Regions from separate parts of the Pantoea trifolii genome, predicted to be linked through region 2. Evidence: predicted binding sites of a transcription regulator. Region 2 holds the regulator's gene; each other region holds the start of a gene.
The links. Region 2 encodes Fur, which represses iron uptake genes when iron is present. Its sites were predicted from a motif close to ATAATAATGAGAACNACTATCAA; they were not measured.
Positions count from the first base shown of each region.

Region 1: a site for Fur is predicted at 3,192-3,214, ahead of fhuF (siderophore-iron reductase FhuF). Genes of this name have one in related genera too.
Region 3: a site for Fur is predicted at 1,361-1,383, ahead of exbB (tol-pal system-associated acyl-CoA thioesterase). Genes of this name have one in related genera too.

Region 1 covers NZ_JANIET010000001.1:681,988-687,633, reverse strand. Annotated here, with positions in the region: gene rsmC (16S rRNA (guanine(1207)-N(2))-methyltransferase RsmC) at 1-962, shown strand, start outside; tRNA gene NQH49_RS03095 (tRNA-Leu) at 1,095-1,181, shown strand; tRNA gene NQH49_RS03090 (tRNA-Leu) at 1,216-1,302, shown strand; tRNA gene NQH49_RS03085 (tRNA-Leu) at 1,332-1,418, shown strand; gene NQH49_RS03080 (DUF1435 domain-containing protein) at 1,510-1,794, opposite strand; gene NQH49_RS03075 (GGDEF domain-containing protein) at 2,023-3,117, shown strand; gene fhuF (siderophore-iron reductase FhuF) at 3,250-4,044, shown strand; gene NQH49_RS03065 (YbaK/EbsC family protein) at 4,140-4,604, shown strand; gene NQH49_RS03060 (MFS transporter) at 4,601-5,646, opposite strand, start outside.
Region 2 covers NZ_JANIET010000001.1:1,251,367-1,257,012, reverse strand. Annotated here, with positions in the region: gene pgm (phosphoglucomutase (alpha-D-glucose-1,6-bisphosphate-dependent)) at 1-991, opposite strand, end outside; gene seqA (replication initiation negative regulator SeqA) at 1,016-1,555, opposite strand; gene ybfF (esterase) at 1,804-2,568, shown strand; gene ybfE (LexA regulated protein) at 2,736-3,011, shown strand; gene fldA (flavodoxin FldA) at 3,149-3,679, shown strand; gene fur (ferric iron uptake transcriptional regulator) at 4,034-4,483, shown strand; gene NQH49_RS05745 (hypothetical protein) at 4,542-4,937, opposite strand; gene glnS (glutamine--tRNA ligase) at 5,172-5,646, opposite strand, start outside.
Region 3 covers NZ_JANIET010000001.1:3,546,361-3,552,006, reverse strand. Annotated here, with positions in the region: gene metC (cystathionine beta-lyase) at 20-1,210, opposite strand; gene exbB (tol-pal system-associated acyl-CoA thioesterase) at 1,471-2,199, shown strand; gene exbD (TonB system transport protein ExbD) at 2,205-2,627, shown strand; gene tcuC (MFS transporter) at 2,806-4,152, shown strand; gene NQH49_RS16330 (Csu type fimbrial protein) at 4,422-5,387, opposite strand; gene NQH49_RS16325 (fimbria/pilus outer membrane usher protein) at 5,384-5,646, opposite strand, start outside.

The sequences.
Region 1 (5,646 bases), 570 kb from region 2:
TGTTCGCTGGCGACTTGCAGGATGACCTGCCCGCCCAGCTAGAAACCGCGTCGAGCCGCGTGCATACCCAGCAATATCATCACTGGCAGAACCTCAGCCACCGCCTTGGTGAACGTGCGGTTTACAGCATGGTCGCAACCGCTGCCGATGTTGAAGGCTGCGATACGCTGGTTTATTACTGGTCGAAAAACAAACCCGAAGCGCAGTACCAGCTGCAAAATCTGCTCTCTCTGCTGCCGGTTGGCTGCGATATCTTCGTGGTGGGTGAAAACCGCAGCGGCGTGCGCAGCGCCGAAGGCATGCTGGAAGAGTGGGCAACGCTGGAGAAAGTCGACAGCGCGCGTCGTTGCGGCCTGTATCACGGTCGTCTCGATAAGCAGCCGACCTTTGATGCCAGCAGCTATGGCAATACCTATCAGCTCGAGGATCTCACCATCCATACCTTGCCGGGCGTATTCAGCCGCGATGGTCTGGATATCGGCAGCGATTTGCTGCTCTCCACGCTGACGCCGCACTTCCGTGGCAAAGTGTTGGATATCGGTTGTGGCAGCGGCGTGTTGGCGACCGTGATGGCGAAAGTGTCGCCGCGCGTGCGTCTGTGGCTGTGTGATGTGCATGCTGCTGCGATTGAAGCGAGTAAAGCCACGCTGGCCGCCAACGAACTGGAAGGTGAAGTGTTTGCCAGTAACGTGTTCTCTGACGTTACCGGCCGTTTTGACATGATCATCTCCAACCCGCCGTTCCACGATGGCCTGCAAACCAGCCTTGAAGCGGCCAACACGCTGATTCGCGGTGCGCTTAAGCATCTGAACAGCGGCGGCGAACTGCGTATCGTGGCTAACGCCTTCCTGCCGTATCCGCAAATTCTCGATGAAACCTTCGGCAATCACGAAGTGCTGGCGCAAACCGGACGCTTTAAAGTCTATCGTGCCGTCTACGGTCGCGGTGCCAAAACGCGTTAATTCAAGCGCGGCGGCAGAAACGTTGCTTTTTACAGCGATCGTTTTGCCGTCGCGAAATATGTGTTGACGCAATGAGTAAAATCTCTAAAATGCGCCTCCGTGGTTAGCAATACTTTAGGGTGTTGTTAGTTTGCGATGGTGGCGGAATTGGTAGACGCGCTAGCTTCAGGTGTTAGTGTTCTTACGGACGTGAGGGTTCAAGTCCCTCCCTTCGCACCAAACTAAAATCACACAGTTTATATCTGCGCACTGAGCGATGGTGGCGGAATTGGTAGACGCGCTAGCTTCAGGTGTTAGTGTTCTTACGGACGTGAGGGTTCAAGTCCCTCCCTTCGCACCAATGCGACGATATAAACAGACAACTAAGATGCGATGGTGGCGGAATTGGTAGACGCGCTAGCTTCAGGTGTTAGTGTTCTTACGGACGTGAGGGTTCAAGTCCCTCCCTTCGCACCAACAGTTGTCACTCCTTTCGAGCAGTAAATTCCCAAAAAGATTTCAACGAACTTCACGCTCTCAGCGTGATGTTGTCGTTTCTGCGTTTTGATCAGATGACGTGGAAATTGACCGACACCGCCGCTAATCCGCCCGCCAATGCCAGACAAGACGGCAGCAGGAGATAATGACGCAGACGATGATGAAACAGCATCACCACGGTCAGCAGCAGCGCGACAATCATCACTATCCGCCATTGGCTGAAACTCGGTTCCCATAACGCGAAAACCGGCATCGCTGCGCAGGGTAATAACACGCCCCAGCCGCTATCCAGACGTTTACCCATTATCCAGCTCACGCCCCACAGTCCGCAGGCGGCCATTATCGCCATGATCATTGCGCAACCCTCAGATGATAAATATTCGCATTATCATATGATAATATTTCTCATCCTGCAGCGAATTTTTTGTCGCAAGCCATGCCGGATGACAGAATTACTGGAAAATGCTAAATTGCCGCCGATAACAATATCGCTAACACAACAATAACGTGCTCTCTATCCGGGTAGGTAAACTATTACTTACGGGTAGCGCTTTGATATATCAGGGCTGTCACGAGAATAATAATGAAATTACAATCTTATGATGAGTTGAAACAGAGTAAATATCGGCTGTCGCTGATGCTATTTCTGTTTCTTAATGTCGCCGTTTCGCTTTTTTGCCTGCTGCCGATTTTAGGCAGCGACAGCCCAATACGCTCGCTGCCGGTGGCCATTGTGGCGGGCTTCAGCGCTACGCTGCTGGTTATTTGTTTAATGGCGTCAAAACATAAATTACCGCTACTAAATCCTGTCGCTTTTATATTGGGTGCGCTGTGGGCGTGGCATATTAACCACAGATATCATCTGGTTTACTATTTTGATGGCAGCTTTTTAATTATCAGCCTGTTAAGCGTTTTCTTTATCAGTGCCATTGCGCTAAGTGATTATTTGATCGCATTTTGTTTACACATCACGCCGCCGGTATTAACCGTGCTGTTATTGGATGATGGTCAGCATTTAATGATGATCTTATTCACCATTACGCTGCCGTTAATCGGCTTTTCACTGCACCATTTAATGCGTCGTCGCTTTGATACCTTTACCCGTCGGCTGGTGAGCCAGCTGTATGAGGAAAAAGAGAGTTTTAGCGATTTGAGCATGCTCGATCCGCTTACCGGCTTGTACAACCGCCGTGGATTAAAGAACCGCCTTGATACCATTATGGAAAACCACGCCGGCAGCCACTTTGTGCTGCTGCTGGATATCGACCATTTCAAAGCTTACAACGACAATTACGGCCATGCGATGGGCGATCAGGCTCTAGCGCGTGTATCCGTGGCAATCCGCGACGCGGTACGATCGCGCGATGTGGTGACGCGCTACGGCGGCGAAGAGTTTCTGGTGCTGATGACCAACGTGAACGCCTCGATTGCGATGAAACTGGCGGAGCGCATTCGTCAGTACGTGGTGGATTTGGAAATTCCGCATCGCTTTAATGAGAAAGTGTCGACACACGTCACCATCAGCGCGGGGATTGCGCCCATCTTCGATGAGGATTTTGATCAGGCGGTGGCCAATGCCGATCGCGCACTGTATGTGGCGAAAAATCAGGGACGTAACACCATTTTAGCGTGGGAAGATTTGCCGAAATTGACCCAGGCGAGTGACAACCTGGCGTAAGGTTTTGTTGGTTGCCATGAATGACGACCCTACGCTTACCTCGTCAAGCTTTGCCGTGTGCAGAAATGTTGTTCAAAATGACGGGAACGATTATCATTTGTCTCTCGATTCCCGTTATCAGTCAGGACCGGCATGGCCATCATCACGCGTCAGGATCATCGCTTTAGCGAACATCCGCTGATCTTTATGCAGAGCGATCGCAGCTTAGCGAGCGCACTGGAAGATCTGATGCGCGAACAACGCAGCTACATGCTGGACAACCTCAAGCTCGGCCAGCCGGCACCCGCCGGGACCTTAACGCTGGCCGAGTGGTCAAGTCCGCTTCACTATCGCCGCCTGACGCAGCGCTACAGCGATTATCTCTATCGCGATCACCCCGATGTGCAGCAGGAAGCTAAGCCGCTGCAGTCGCTGTGGGCGCAATGGTATTTTGGTCTGCTGCTGCCACCGCTGATGATGGCGTTATTGCAGGAACCACGCGCGCTGAACTGCTCGCCGCATCTGATTCACGTTGAGTTCCACGAAAACGGCCATCCGTGCGCGTTCTGGCTGGATGTGCAGGAAGATGAGGATGCGCGCTACTTCAATGGCCAGCAGCGTATCGATCGCCTGATTCAGCAATGCCTGATGCCGGCAGTGAATGGCATGACACAGCACGGTGATATCAATGCAAAGCTCATTTGGAACAACATGGGCTTTTCGTTTTACTGGTTCCTTGGCGAGTTGAAAAACCAGCTGCCGGAAGAGACGATTTTGCAGTTAGAGCAGGCGCTATTTTTCACTCAGTCACTGCTCGATGGCAGCGATAACCCGCTGTATCGCACCATGATCCCGCGCAATGGCGAAATGGAGCGACGCAGCTGCTGCCAGCGCTATCGCATCCCCGATGTAGAACGTTGTGGTAACTGCACGTTAAAAGCGGTGTAGCACCCGCGCATTCTGTTACAGATTCTCCTTTTCTCCCGTTTACACTTTTCCAGGCTTATGGCATTTTTTCGGCTCTGTTTTTACCGGAGATAACAATGAGCCTGGAGTCGGTACGGCACTTCTTTGCCGAACATGCACCGGATATCGACATCATCGAGATGCCGGAAAGCACCGCCACCGTTGAGCTGGCCGCACGCGTTCATGGCGTTCAGCCTGGGCAAATCGCCAAAACCTTATCGCTGAAAGTGAAAGATGCCATCGTGCTGATCGTTACGCGCGGCGATGCGCGTCTCGACAACCGCAAGCTGAAAGCTGCGCTCGGCGCCAAGGCGCGCATGTTAAGCGTGGATGAAGTGGTGAACTGGACCGGACATCCGGTCGGCGGCGTTTGCCCATTCGGGCTGGAAAATCCGCTTACCGTCTATTGCGATGTGTCGCTGCGCAGCTTTGACGAAGTGCTGCCCGCAGCCGGATCGATTCATAGTGCGGTACGCATTTCGCCGCAGCGTATGGCAGAACTCACCGCGGCGAAATGGGTTGACGTCTGCGAGGCGCTTTAAGACGACTCGCGCGCGGCGGCACCGGAGATTTCGATGCCGCGCGTCTCCCGACCAAACGCCACCAACACGCAAATCAGCACCGCCACCGTTCCGGCGACAATCGCCATCCCCAAACCGTAATTGCCGCCGTGTGCTTCGGCGATACGTGACTGCACCGTCGCATTCACTGAGGCGATCAAATTCCCCAGCTGATAAACAAAGCCCGGCAGCACCGCGCGCGCATTAGCGGGTACCAGTTCGGTGAGATAAGTCGGCACCACGCCCCACGCGCCCTGCACCATAAACTGCATCAGAAACGCGCCGATACCGATCATCCATGAACCGCTGGAGAAGGCCCACAGCGGCAGCACCGGCAGCGCGAGGAACGACGCCAGAATAATTGCGCGCTTGCGGCCAATCCGCTCGGACAATGCACCAAAGGTGATGCCGCCTAGCATCGCCGCGATGTTGTAGCTGATAGCAATGATGCTGACGGTGTGCGGATCGAACTGATGCTGCACTTTCAGGAAGGTGGGATAGAGATCCTGCGTACCGTGGCTGAAGAAGTTAAAGCAGGCCATCAGCAGCACCATATAAATACAGATTTTCCAGTGCTGACGGATAATCGGCAGCAGCGCATTGCTCTCTTTGCGCTCGCGCGCCGCCAGCCACACCGGCGATTCCGGCACTTTAAAGTAGATAAACGGCAGCAGCAGAATCGGCAACGCGCCAATCAGGAACATACCGCGCCAGCCGACCGTTTCGAAGAACAAACCAAAAATCACCGACGCCAGCAGATAGCCGCACGGATAACCGGCCTGGAAGATGCCGGACATCAAGCCGCGCGAGCGATCCGGAATGGTTTCCAGCGCCAGCGACGACGCCACGCCCCAAATGCCGCCCATCGCCACGCCGTAAATCACGCGGAAACCAAGGAACGCCGTGAAGGTGGGCGACCATGCCGAAAGCAGTTCAAACGCCGAGAACATCACGATATTGAGCATCAGAATCGGTCGGCGGCCGTACTTCTCCGCCAGCCGACCAAACAGCAGCGCGCCGATCG
Region 2 (5,646 bases):
AGTTGATCGCCACCGCCAGATAGTGGTTCGGATTCATCAGACCCGCAGGCGTGACGATGCCATGGCGGTCGTAATCGGGATCGTTACCAAAGGCCAGGTCGAATTTGTCTTTGTATGCCAGCAAGCCGGCCATCGCGCATTCAGATGAGCAGTCCATACGCACCACACCATCTTTATCCAGATGCATGAAGCGGAAAGTCTGGTCGATCGCATCGTTAACGATGGTCAGATCCAGCTTGTAGTGCTCAGCAATGCGCTGCCAGTAAGCAATACCGGAGCCGCCTAATGGATCGACGCCAATTTTCAGGCCGGCTTTCTGGATGGCGGCGAAGTCAATCACCTGCGCCAGACCTTCAACATACGGCTGGATCAGATCCTGCTCAACGATGTGACCGCTCGCCCATGCCTGATCCAGCGGCAGACGTTTCACGTCTTTCAGCTCGCCTTTGATCAGCTGGTTAGCGCGATCTTCCACCACTTTGGTGACGTTGGTATCAGCCGGGCCACCGTTTGGCGGATTATATTTGATACCGCCATCTTCCGGTGGGTTGTGCGAAGGCGTGATAACAATGCCGTCCGCCTGCGCGCCGCCGCGTTTGTTGTGCTCAAGAATCGCATTAGAGATAGCAGGCGTTGGCGTATAGCCGTTGTCCTGCTGCACAATCACGTCCACGCCGTTAGCGGCCAGCACTTCCAGCACCGACAGAATCGCCGGCTCAGACAGCGCATGCGTGTCTTTACCGACGTAGCATGGACCGGTGATGCCATTCTTTTTGCGCTCTTCAGCAATCGCCTGCGCGATCGCCAAAATGTGCTGTTCGTTGAAGCTTTGGCGTCCCGCGCTGCCGCGGTGGCCTGAAGTGCCAAATTTCACCGCATGATCCGGATTCGCCACATCGGGCTTCAGGACGTAATACTGCGAGGTTAATTGTGCAACGTTAATCAAATCGCTCTGCTGGGCAGGCTGCCCGGCACGGGGGTGATTGGCCATTGGCGCTTCTCCCTGACGCTTCAGTTAAATGGTGCCGCGAACTTTCTCTGTCAGTTCCTGTGGGAACTGCATAGCCAGCATGATGTGTTCCACCATGCTGCATTTGCGACCTGTATTGGTATTCGTGATCACCCAGTACGGCGTGCCGGGAACGTGCTTCGGCTTGGTATGGGTGCCATTTTGCAGCAGCGTGTGCTCGTCGCCCGCAAAGTAGACGCGGGTACGGCCCTGCAGCGAGGCAGTCGCTTCAGCAAACGCCGCCGGATCAAGACGATAGAGCGTTGACAGTACCAACATGAAGCGGTTAACCGCCTTATTCTGCTCGGCATATTCATCGGAGAGCAGCAGCTCACGTACCGCACGGACGCGATCCTGAGGACGCGCTTCGCGGCTGGCAGGTTGCGCTTCTTTCACTGATACACCAGCGGCAGGCGCAGCAGGTGCGCCCTGTCCAGCGGTGAACTTCAACATGCGGCGCAAAATATCAGAGGCGCTTTCACCAATGTGCTGCGTGTGGCTGGCAATATAACGGTAGAGTTCTTCGTCAACTTCAATCGTTTTCATCTTTTTCCGTACGATTCTGGCAAATGACAGAACCACGCATTAATGCAACGGCCTTAGCAAAATCCAGTCGTGCAAAACGTGAGCGGGTTCTAACATAAGGATTATAAAGTTAAATCCGTGGCAGCCGATAGCGTTGGCAACGTTTCCAGGCAAAAGTCGGAATATGCCCTAATGCCTTCCGGCCTGACTGCTGGACAGGTGAATCCATGATAACCTAAGCCAAGGTCACAACCGTAAGAACTTTAGCCATGATTTTGAACGCCCGTCTGCAAACTGAACAATCTGCCCCCGACGCCACACCGATTCTATTGATCCATGGTCTTTTTGGCAGCCTTGATAACCTTGGCGTGCTGGCGCGTGGGGTGCGTGACGCACGTCCGACGCTGCAGGTTGATGTGCGCAACCACGGCTTGTCGGCACGCAGCGATGAGATGAATTATCACGTGATGGCGCAGGACATCGTCGAAACGCTGGATGCGCACCATATCGATCGCGCGGGTGTGATAGGACACTCGATGGGCGGCAAAATCGCCATGGCGCTCAGTGCCATCGCGCCGGAACGTATCGAAAAAATGGTGATGATCGATATCGCGCCCGTTGATTACCAAACGCGCCGCCATGACGAAATTTTTGCCGCTATTCGGGCCGTGAGCGCCGCGGGCGTCACGCGCCGCAGCGAAGCCGCTGAAGTAATGCGTCAGCATATTGATGAAGAAGGCGTGATCCAGTTCATCCTCAAATCTTTCGCAGAGGGCGAATGGCGCTTTAATGTGCCGGTGCTGTGGGATAACTACAGCACCATTTCCGGCTGGGAAGAGATTCCTGCGTGGCCGCATCCGGCACTGTTTATCCGCGGCGGCGACTCGCCTTATCTGGATAATCAGCATCGCGATGCGCTGCTGCGTCAGTTCCCGCAGGCGCATGCACATGTGATCAGCGGCGCTGGACATTGGGTGCACGCCGAGAAACCCGATGCGGTGTTACGCGCCGTTCGGCGTTTTTTTAACCTGTAAAAGCAAAAGCTTGCCGCTTGCGCTTTAGGGTTGGCGTCAGGGAAGGCGCTGGAGTATGATGTCGCGCTAAAAATTTGCCACGGATATTTTTTCACCGTGGTCGGGCCGATAATGTTTTAATCGCGCAGCGCCTTTCCGCCGTTCGCGCCCACTCAGTTTTACAAACCATGGCAAAAGAACAGACAGACCGCACGACGCTTGATCTCTTCGCAGACGAGCGGCGTCCTGGTCGCCCGAAAACCAGCCCGCTGACGCGTGATGAACAGTTACGCATCAACAAACGCAACCAGCTCAAGCGCGATAAAGTGCGTGGGCTGCGTCGTGTTGAGCTGAAGATGTCGAGCGAGGCGGTTGACGCGCTCAGCACGCTGGCCGATCAGCAAAACATCAGTCGCAGCGAATTGATTGAACAAATGCTGCTGGCACAGCTCAAACTGTCTTAACGCGCGAAGACCGCACGCTGGAACACAAAGTCACGGCTTTACAAGTTCCGCACTTTTTACCGGTCTGCTATTATTCGCATAACTGTGCAGTCAACTGACTTACTTTCACAATCAGGATTCAAGAGGTTACCTAACCCATGGCAATCGTAGGCATTTTCTTCGGCAGCGATACCGGCAACACTGAAAACATTGCAAAGATGATCCAGAAACAACTGGGTAAAGATGTCGCCGAAGTGCATGACATTGCTAAGAGCACCAAAGAAGATCTCGATGCGTTCGACATCCTGCTGCTGGGCATTCCAACCTGGTATTACGGCGAAGCGCAGTGCGACTGGGATGATTTCTTCCCGACGCTGGAAGAGATTGATTTCAATGGCAAGCTGGTAGCGCTGTTTGGTTGTGGCGATCAGGAGGATTACGCCGAATACTTCTGTGACGCGATGGGCACCATCCGTGACATCATCGAGCCTAACGGTGCGGTGATTGTGGGTCACTGGCCAACCGAAGGCTATCACTTCGAAGCCTCTAAAGGCCTCGCCGATGACAAAAACTTCCTCGGTCTGGCAATTGATGAAGATCGTCAACCAGAATTGACCAACGAACGTGTTGAGAAATGGGTGAAGCAGATCTTCGACGAGTTGCAGCTGAAAGAGATTATTGAAGCTTAATTCCCTGCTCTGCCCGATGTGCGCGCTGCCTCACATCGGGCAACGGAATTTCCTATAAAAATAATAGCTACGGTTTTTTAACTTTTCCCCGCAAATCTGTAGAATACCCGCAATGGTCATCCGCTTATTCCTCTGGCAGTAGAATGAGGCTGAGTGAAATGGAATCCAAAACCCAAGCGTCCTGAAGACATTAGTGACGTTATCCTTACAACCTTTGGTGATTAAGGACGTTGCCTTGGTTTTCATTTCACTGCTTGAGTTCTATAATGAGACGCAAATGAGAATGCGCGTTGACCTAAACATTCAAGGCCCCTGCGCCGCAAGTGACTAGCAAAGTAACAGGACAATATCCGCATGACTGACAACAACTCCGCATTGAAGAAGGCTGGCCTGAAAGTCACGCTACCCAGACTGAAAATTCTGGAAGTGCTTCAGGGACCCGGCCCCGAGTCCCATCACGTCAGTGCGGAAGATTTGTATAAGCGCCTGATCGATATGGGCGAAGAGATTGGTCTGGCAACGGTTTATCGCGTTCTTAACCAGTTTGACGACGCGGGCATCGTAACCCGTCATAACTTTGAAGGCGGTAAGTCTGTCTTCGAACTGACTCAGCAACATCATCACGATCATTTGATCTGCCTGGATTGTGGCAAAGTTATCGAATTCAGCGATGAATCAATCGAAACGCGTCAGCGTGAAATTGCTACTCGCCACGGCATCAAGCTTAGCAACCACAGCCTGTACCTGTATGGTCACTGTGCTCTGGGAGACTGCCGCGAAGACGATACGCTCCACGATAAGTAATTGAGTGTGCTATGCAGTATAAAAAAACCGGCTTAAGCCGGTTTTTTTATATCTGAAATCAGGCAACGAGCGTTTCCTGCAAGTAGCGCCAGCGCGGAATGGCGGTGCTGCAATCCAGCACCGCCAGAGAAATGCGGCTCTGATTGGTGCCATTCATCATCTGCAATTCACGATACTGAATCGTGACTTCCTCACTTTGCTGCGAAATGATGGCGTGCTCACTGGTGGCAATTCGCATCCCTTCACGCTGTCCCTGCAACTGGCGAAACAGTGTTTCCATCTCATTAAGATCAAGCTGTTTACCCTGTGGCGTGACCATTTTGAAGTCGGGATGAAAGTACGACAAGAACAGATCAATGCTGTCATCACTGCCTTCTGCCTGATTAAAAATACGTTCGATAAGCTGATGTAAAACCACCACGCTATGTTTGGCTTCCAGGGCGAGACTTGTCATTTTTTATCCTTTGATTACCCGCAGAGCAACGGCTGAGAGCGCATAGCCTACCTGAAAAAAAGTTTTTCACACTGGCAAATGGTTTAATTTTGCTAAAGTCAGAATAGTCGCAAATAAGGAATTAATGGCTAATTGCAGGGAGCAGCATAAAAGGTCGTATCTGGTTAAATCGAGACAATAAAAAAGGGCGATTGCTCGCCCTTTCATGATCATATCGTGCTTGCGACAAAAATATTAATCGCCGATTTTTGCCCAGGTATCACGTAAACCAACGGTGCGGTTAAACACCAGTTTGGATGGCTGTGAATAGACGCTATCCGCACAGAAATAGCCTTCACGTTCAAACTGGTACGGCGCCATTGGATCGGCTGCACGCAAACCTGGCTCCACGAAGCCCTGTTTGATTTCCAGTGAGTTCGGGTTGATGGTGGTGAGGAAATCCTCCGCCGCGCCCGGATTTGGCACACTGAAAAGACGATCGTACAGGCGGAATTCCGCTGGCAGCGCGTGAATCGCAGAAACCCAATGGATAACGCCTTTCACTTTGCGGCCATCGGCCGGATCTTTGCTCAGCGTATCAACGTCGCAGGTACAATAGATGCAAGTGATATTGCCCTCATCATCCTTCGCTACTCGCTCGGCACGGATCACGTATGCATTACGCAGACGCACTTCTTTGCCCAGTACCAGACGTTTGTACTGCTTGTTG
Region 3 (5,646 bases), 2.3 Mb from region 2:
AGCGTGGTTTATCTTCTGTTTAACTTCTTAAACGTGCAAAACCGGCTTTAAGGTCATCCAACAAGTCGTCGACATGTTCGAGGCCGATATGCAGACGCACCAAAGTGCCGTCAAAATCCAGGCCGCCCGCCGGACGAATCGCCGCCAGCTCTTCAGGCTGGTTTGCCAGAATCAGGGATTCATAGCCGCCCCACGAATACGCCATGCTGAAATGGTGGAAGTGATCGAGGTAATTCGCCAGCTGCTCACGGCTCAGTTTTTCATGCAGGATGAAGGAGAACAAACCGCTGCTGCCGCTGAAATCACGCTGCCAGAATTCATGGCCTTTACACTGAGCCAGCGCTGGATGATTCACGCGCGCCACTTCCGGCTGCGTTGCCAGCCATTCGGCAACCTGCAATCCGCTCTCTTCGTGCTGACGCAAACGCGTGCCCAGCGTACGAATGCCGCGGCTCGCCATATAGGCGGTATCGGCATCGACCATCTGGCCCATCAGATAGGAGTTCTCGCGCAGCTGTGGCCAGCAACGTTCATTCGCTACCGCCGTGCCAATCATCGCATCGCTGTGACCAATGATGTATTTGGTGCCGGCCTGAATCGAAATATCGATGCCATGCTGCAGCGCGTTAAACAGCACGCCCGCCGCCCAGGTATTATCGATCATGATGATCGCATCCGGCGCTTTGGCGCGCACGGCGGCAACAATCGCCGGAATATCCTGCACTTCCATGGTGATCGACGCTGGTGATTCCAGGAACACCACGCGCGTATTCGGCTGCACCAGTTCGCCAATTTCGCTGCCAATGCAGTGATCGAAATAGCTGGTGGTAACGTTCAGCTTACTGAGAATTTTCGAGCAGAAATCCTGCGTCGGTTCGTAGACCGCGCCGCTGACCAGAATGTGGTCGCCAGCTTCGACAAAGGACAAAATGGCATTGGAGACCGCCGCCGCACCGCACGGATAGAGCGCGCAACCTGCGCCGCCTTCCAGCTCGGTCATGGCGTCTTGCAGCGAGAAATGGGTGAGGGTGCCGCGACGGCCATAAAACAGCTCGCCTGAAGCGCGACCGGCGGTAGCACGTTTCTTGTCGGCGACCGTGTCAAAAACCAGGGATGAAGCGCGTTGAATTACGCTGTTAACTGAGCCTTGAGTGTAACGTTTACTGCGTCCCGCGCTGACAAGCGTGGTGTCTATTTTCTTCGTTGCCATCACTGCCTTTCCTGACATTTCCCACAAAACATCCACGTTACCACGAATCAGCGTAGTGGGTTGAGCCTGATTGCGGATTATCAGAGTGAGGCCAGTATTGCGCATAACATCCGCTAAATTGTGGAAATTGCTGGTCTCTTTGCTTTGTAAATAGTAATGAGAACCACTATCACTTCGGGCGTTTTTTTTGCTATGATCCGCGCTTCAATCGTGAACTGTGCAACAGAAGTTGGAGATGCAGCGTGGTAGCCAGTGATTTGATGCAAACGGATCTCTCTGTTTGGGGCATGTATCAGCATGCCGATATCGTGGTAAAGATAGTGATGATTGGCCTGTTACTGGCTTCCGTTGTCACCTGGGCAATTTTCTTCGGTAAGTTTGCTGAGCTGAGCGGGGCGAAACGTCGCCTGAAACGCGAGCAGCAAGCGCTGGGCGAAGCCCGCTCGTTAAACGATGCTTACCGTGCTGCTGAAACCTTCAAAGCCAACAGCCACAGCGCTGTGCTGCTTAACGATGCGCAGAATGAGCTGGAGCTGTCTGCCGGCACCGAAGATCTGGATGGCATTAAAGAGCGCACCAGCTTCCGTCTCGATCGCCGCGTGGCCGCATTCAGCCGTCATGCCGGTCGCGGCAATGGTTTCCTCGCCACCATCGGTTCGGTTGCGCCGTTTATCGGTCTGTTCGGTACCGTATGGGGCATCATGAACAGCTTCATCGGTATCGCTAAAACGCAAACCACCAACCTCGCAGTTGTTGCGCCCGGTATCGCCGAAGCGCTGCTGGCCACCGCGATTGGTCTGGTTGCAGCAATCCCAGCAGTTGTTATCTACAACGTCTTCGCGCGTATGATTGCCAGCTACAAAGCGTCGCTGGGCGATGTCGCCGCGCAGGTGATGTTGCTGCAGAGCCGCGATCTGGATCTCGGCAACGTCGATACTGCGAAAGAAGCCAACCGTCCAGCGGCGGCACAGAAACTGCGCGTAGGATAAGTATTATGGCGATGCGTTTAAACGATGACTCGGTCGGCGATGGCGAAATGCACGAAATCAACGTGACGCCGTTTATCGACGTCATGTTAGTTCTGCTGATCATCTTTATGGTCGCCGCGCCATTAGCCACCGTCGATGTGCGCGTAAATCTGCCAGCATCGACCAGCGCGCCGCAGCCGCGTCCGGAAAAGCCGGTTTATCTCTCCATCAAGGAAGATAAGCAGATCTTCATCGGTAACGATGCGGTCACCAAAGAGACACTGGTGAACGCGCTGACGGCACAAACCGAAGGCAAGAAAGACACCACCATCTTCTTCCAGGCGGATAAATCGGTTGATTACGCTACTTTGATGGAAGTGATGGATCAGCTGCGTGAAGCTGGTTATCTGAAGATTGGCTTGATGGGCATGGAAACGGTCAAAAAGTAACGTTTCTCAGCTCAATCGTAGGGTCGCCATTCATGGCGACCTTTTTTTATATCTGATACTCAGTTTGTTAATTTATTGTTACCATTGGTCTTATTTTTGTAAACTGCAATGGTGAAGAGGATCACGTTTATTCCTGGCCCGGCACGTTAAAACGGAAGAAAAAACCAGGAAGGACAATATGAGCTCGAGTCACTCTTTACAAAAGTCGTCGCAAGGCGGTGCCAAAACCATCTTTAGCGTTACCAGCGGTAACTTCCTTGAGATGTACGATTTCATGGTATTTGGCTATTACGCCACCGCAATCGCCAAAACCTTTTTCCCCGGCGATGATCCCTTTGCCTCTCTGATGCTCACGCTGATGACCTTCGGCGCAGGCTTCCTGATGCGCCCGCTCGGCGCGATTATTCTCGGCGCTTACATCGACCATCATGGTCGTCGTAAAGGCTTGCTGTTAACGCTTGGTCTGATGGCGATCGGCACCTTAACCATTGCGTTGGTACCCGGTTACGCCACGTTGGGTGCTGCCGCGCCGATTTTGATTCTGCTTGGTCGTTTATTGCAGGGCTTCTCGGCGGGCGTTGAACTGGGCGGCGTGTCGGTTTATCTGGCTGAAGTGGCGCCGAAAGGGCGCAAAGGCTTTTATGTCAGCTGGCAGTCGGGCAGCCAGCAGGTGGCGGTAATCTTCGCCGCGCTGCTCGGTTTGGGTCTGAATCATCTGCTGGCGAAAGATGCCGTCACCGAATGGGGCTGGCGTATTCCGTTTGTGGTGGGATGTATGATCGTGCCGTTCCTGTTCTACATTCGTCGCATGCTGGAAGAGACCGAAGCCTTCAGCCAGCGCAAACATCATCCTTCCATGAGCCAGATTATGCGTTCAGTCGGGCAGAATTGGGCGCTGGTGCTGGCAGGGATGTTGATGGTGGTTACCACCACCGTGATGTTCTATATGATCACCGCGTTTACCCCGACGTTTGGCAAAACCGTTCTGATGATGAGCGATAAAGAGAGCTTCCTGGTGACGCTGTTTGTCGGCATCTCCAACCTGTTCTGGCTGCCAGTGATGGGTTCGTTGTCGGACCGCATTGGTCGTCGTCCGCTGCTGATTGTTTGCACTATCTTGATGATTCTAACCACCTGGCCGGTGCTGCATTGGCTGGTGGGCGCGCCGACCTTTGCCCGTCTGGTTGAAGCCGAACTGTGGCTGTCGTTCCTCTATGCCAGCTACAACGGCGCGATGGTGGTTTACCTGGCTGAGATCATGCCGGCAGAAGTGCGTGCTTCGGGCTTTTCGCTCGCTTACAGCCTGGCAACCGCGCTGTTTGGCGGCTTTACGCCAGCGGTGTCGAGCTATCTGATTCATGCCACCGGCGACAAAGCGATGCCGGGCGTGTGGCTCTCTTTTGCGGCAGTGTGCGGGCTGGTTGGTACGCTGCTGATTGGCCGTATGGTGAAGCAATATCAAGCGCAACACCGTTCCCCTCACCCTAACCCTCTCCCGCAAGCGGGAGAGGGAATGTTTAGGTAACCGCTCGATCGGCTCCTTCTCCCGCTTGCGGGAGAGGGAATGTTTAGGTAACCGCTCGATCGGCTCCTTCTCCCGCTTGCGGGAGAGGGAATGTTTAGGTAACCGCTCGATCGGCTCCTTCTCCCGCTTGCGGGAGAGGGAATGTTTAGGTAACCGCTCGATCGGCTCCTTCTCCCGCTTGCGGGAGAGGGAATGTTTAGGTAACCGCTCGATCGGCTCCTTCTCCCGCTTGCGGGAGAAGGCTGGGATGAGGGACAGCGCGCACCCACCTAAAACGACACATCCACCACCACGCTATCAGTATAATTCCCCGCCGCGGGCGTATTCTGCGTCGTCAAAATCTGCGCCGTATAAGTAAAGTTGCGCGTCACGGTATCCGCATTCAACGAGGTCGAGGTGGTGCTGCTCCAGCGATCGGTGCCAGTCGGTCCCCAGCGCGAGGTGGTGGTGGTGCCTTTGTAGATGTCATACGCCAACCGATTCGCCCCGCTCGCCATCTGCCGCGTGGTGCCGCTGTAGTAACTGCCGTTGCTCAAACCCACGGTGTAAGTACTGCCTTTTGAACACACCACGTTAATCGTCTGCTGCACCGTTGAGAAACTGCCCACCAAAGGTGCACTGCCGAAACTAACATTCGGCGCAGTGATGGTGGTGCAATCGTTGGTAACCACCAGATTCACGGTAATCGGCATCGCCGTACCGGTGCTGCTCTGCACCGTTCCCACGCACAATCCTGCCACGTTCAACCCGGCGCACACCGTATAACTCACGGTCAGCGTGATGGTGGTGGTATAGGTGCCAGCGGCAATCACCTGCCCGGTAAGGGTGCGGAAGTAGAGCGGAATGTTGAAGTTGAGGGTGTTACCCAGCGCCAGCAGCGAGGCGGAACTCCAGCGATAGCTGCCGCCCTGCTGTAATTCAGTGGCGCAGGCGCTATCGATACACAGCTGGATCGGAATGTTATCGGTGCCGCCGCTGGCGGTTTTCAACACGGCGCGCGTGCCGCTGAGGTTAGAGGCGGTGGTAAAGGCATAGGTGATGTTATCGGAGCCCAGCAGCGAAAGCGTACCTGAGCCACAGTTAACATTGGTGGTACTGGAGGTGTTATTCACCGTTGAAGCCACCGAAAATGTGGTGACCGAGCCAAAGGTCGCAGTCGGCGCCGATAAGCTACAAAGCGCATAGCTGGTGCCCGGCAGTAAAAACAGCGCCAGCAGGAGCAGAAGCTTTCTCATGGTGAAATCCCTGACTGTGAATTATCCGCGCTGCTCACCGCAGAACCTTGCGGCGGCGGTGGCAGCGGGCAAGTAAGCGGTCCGTAGGTTTCCAGCGCTTTTGGCTGGCCGTCGGCGATCTCCAGTTGCGTATCGCAACTGCGTCCATCTGGCGTCACCACGTGAATCGGGTTGCTGGCAGCCAGATCTTCCATCCATACAATGCCGTCCCAGCCGACATATTCGGTGGCCTGATTCGGACGTAACACCTGGCTGGAAA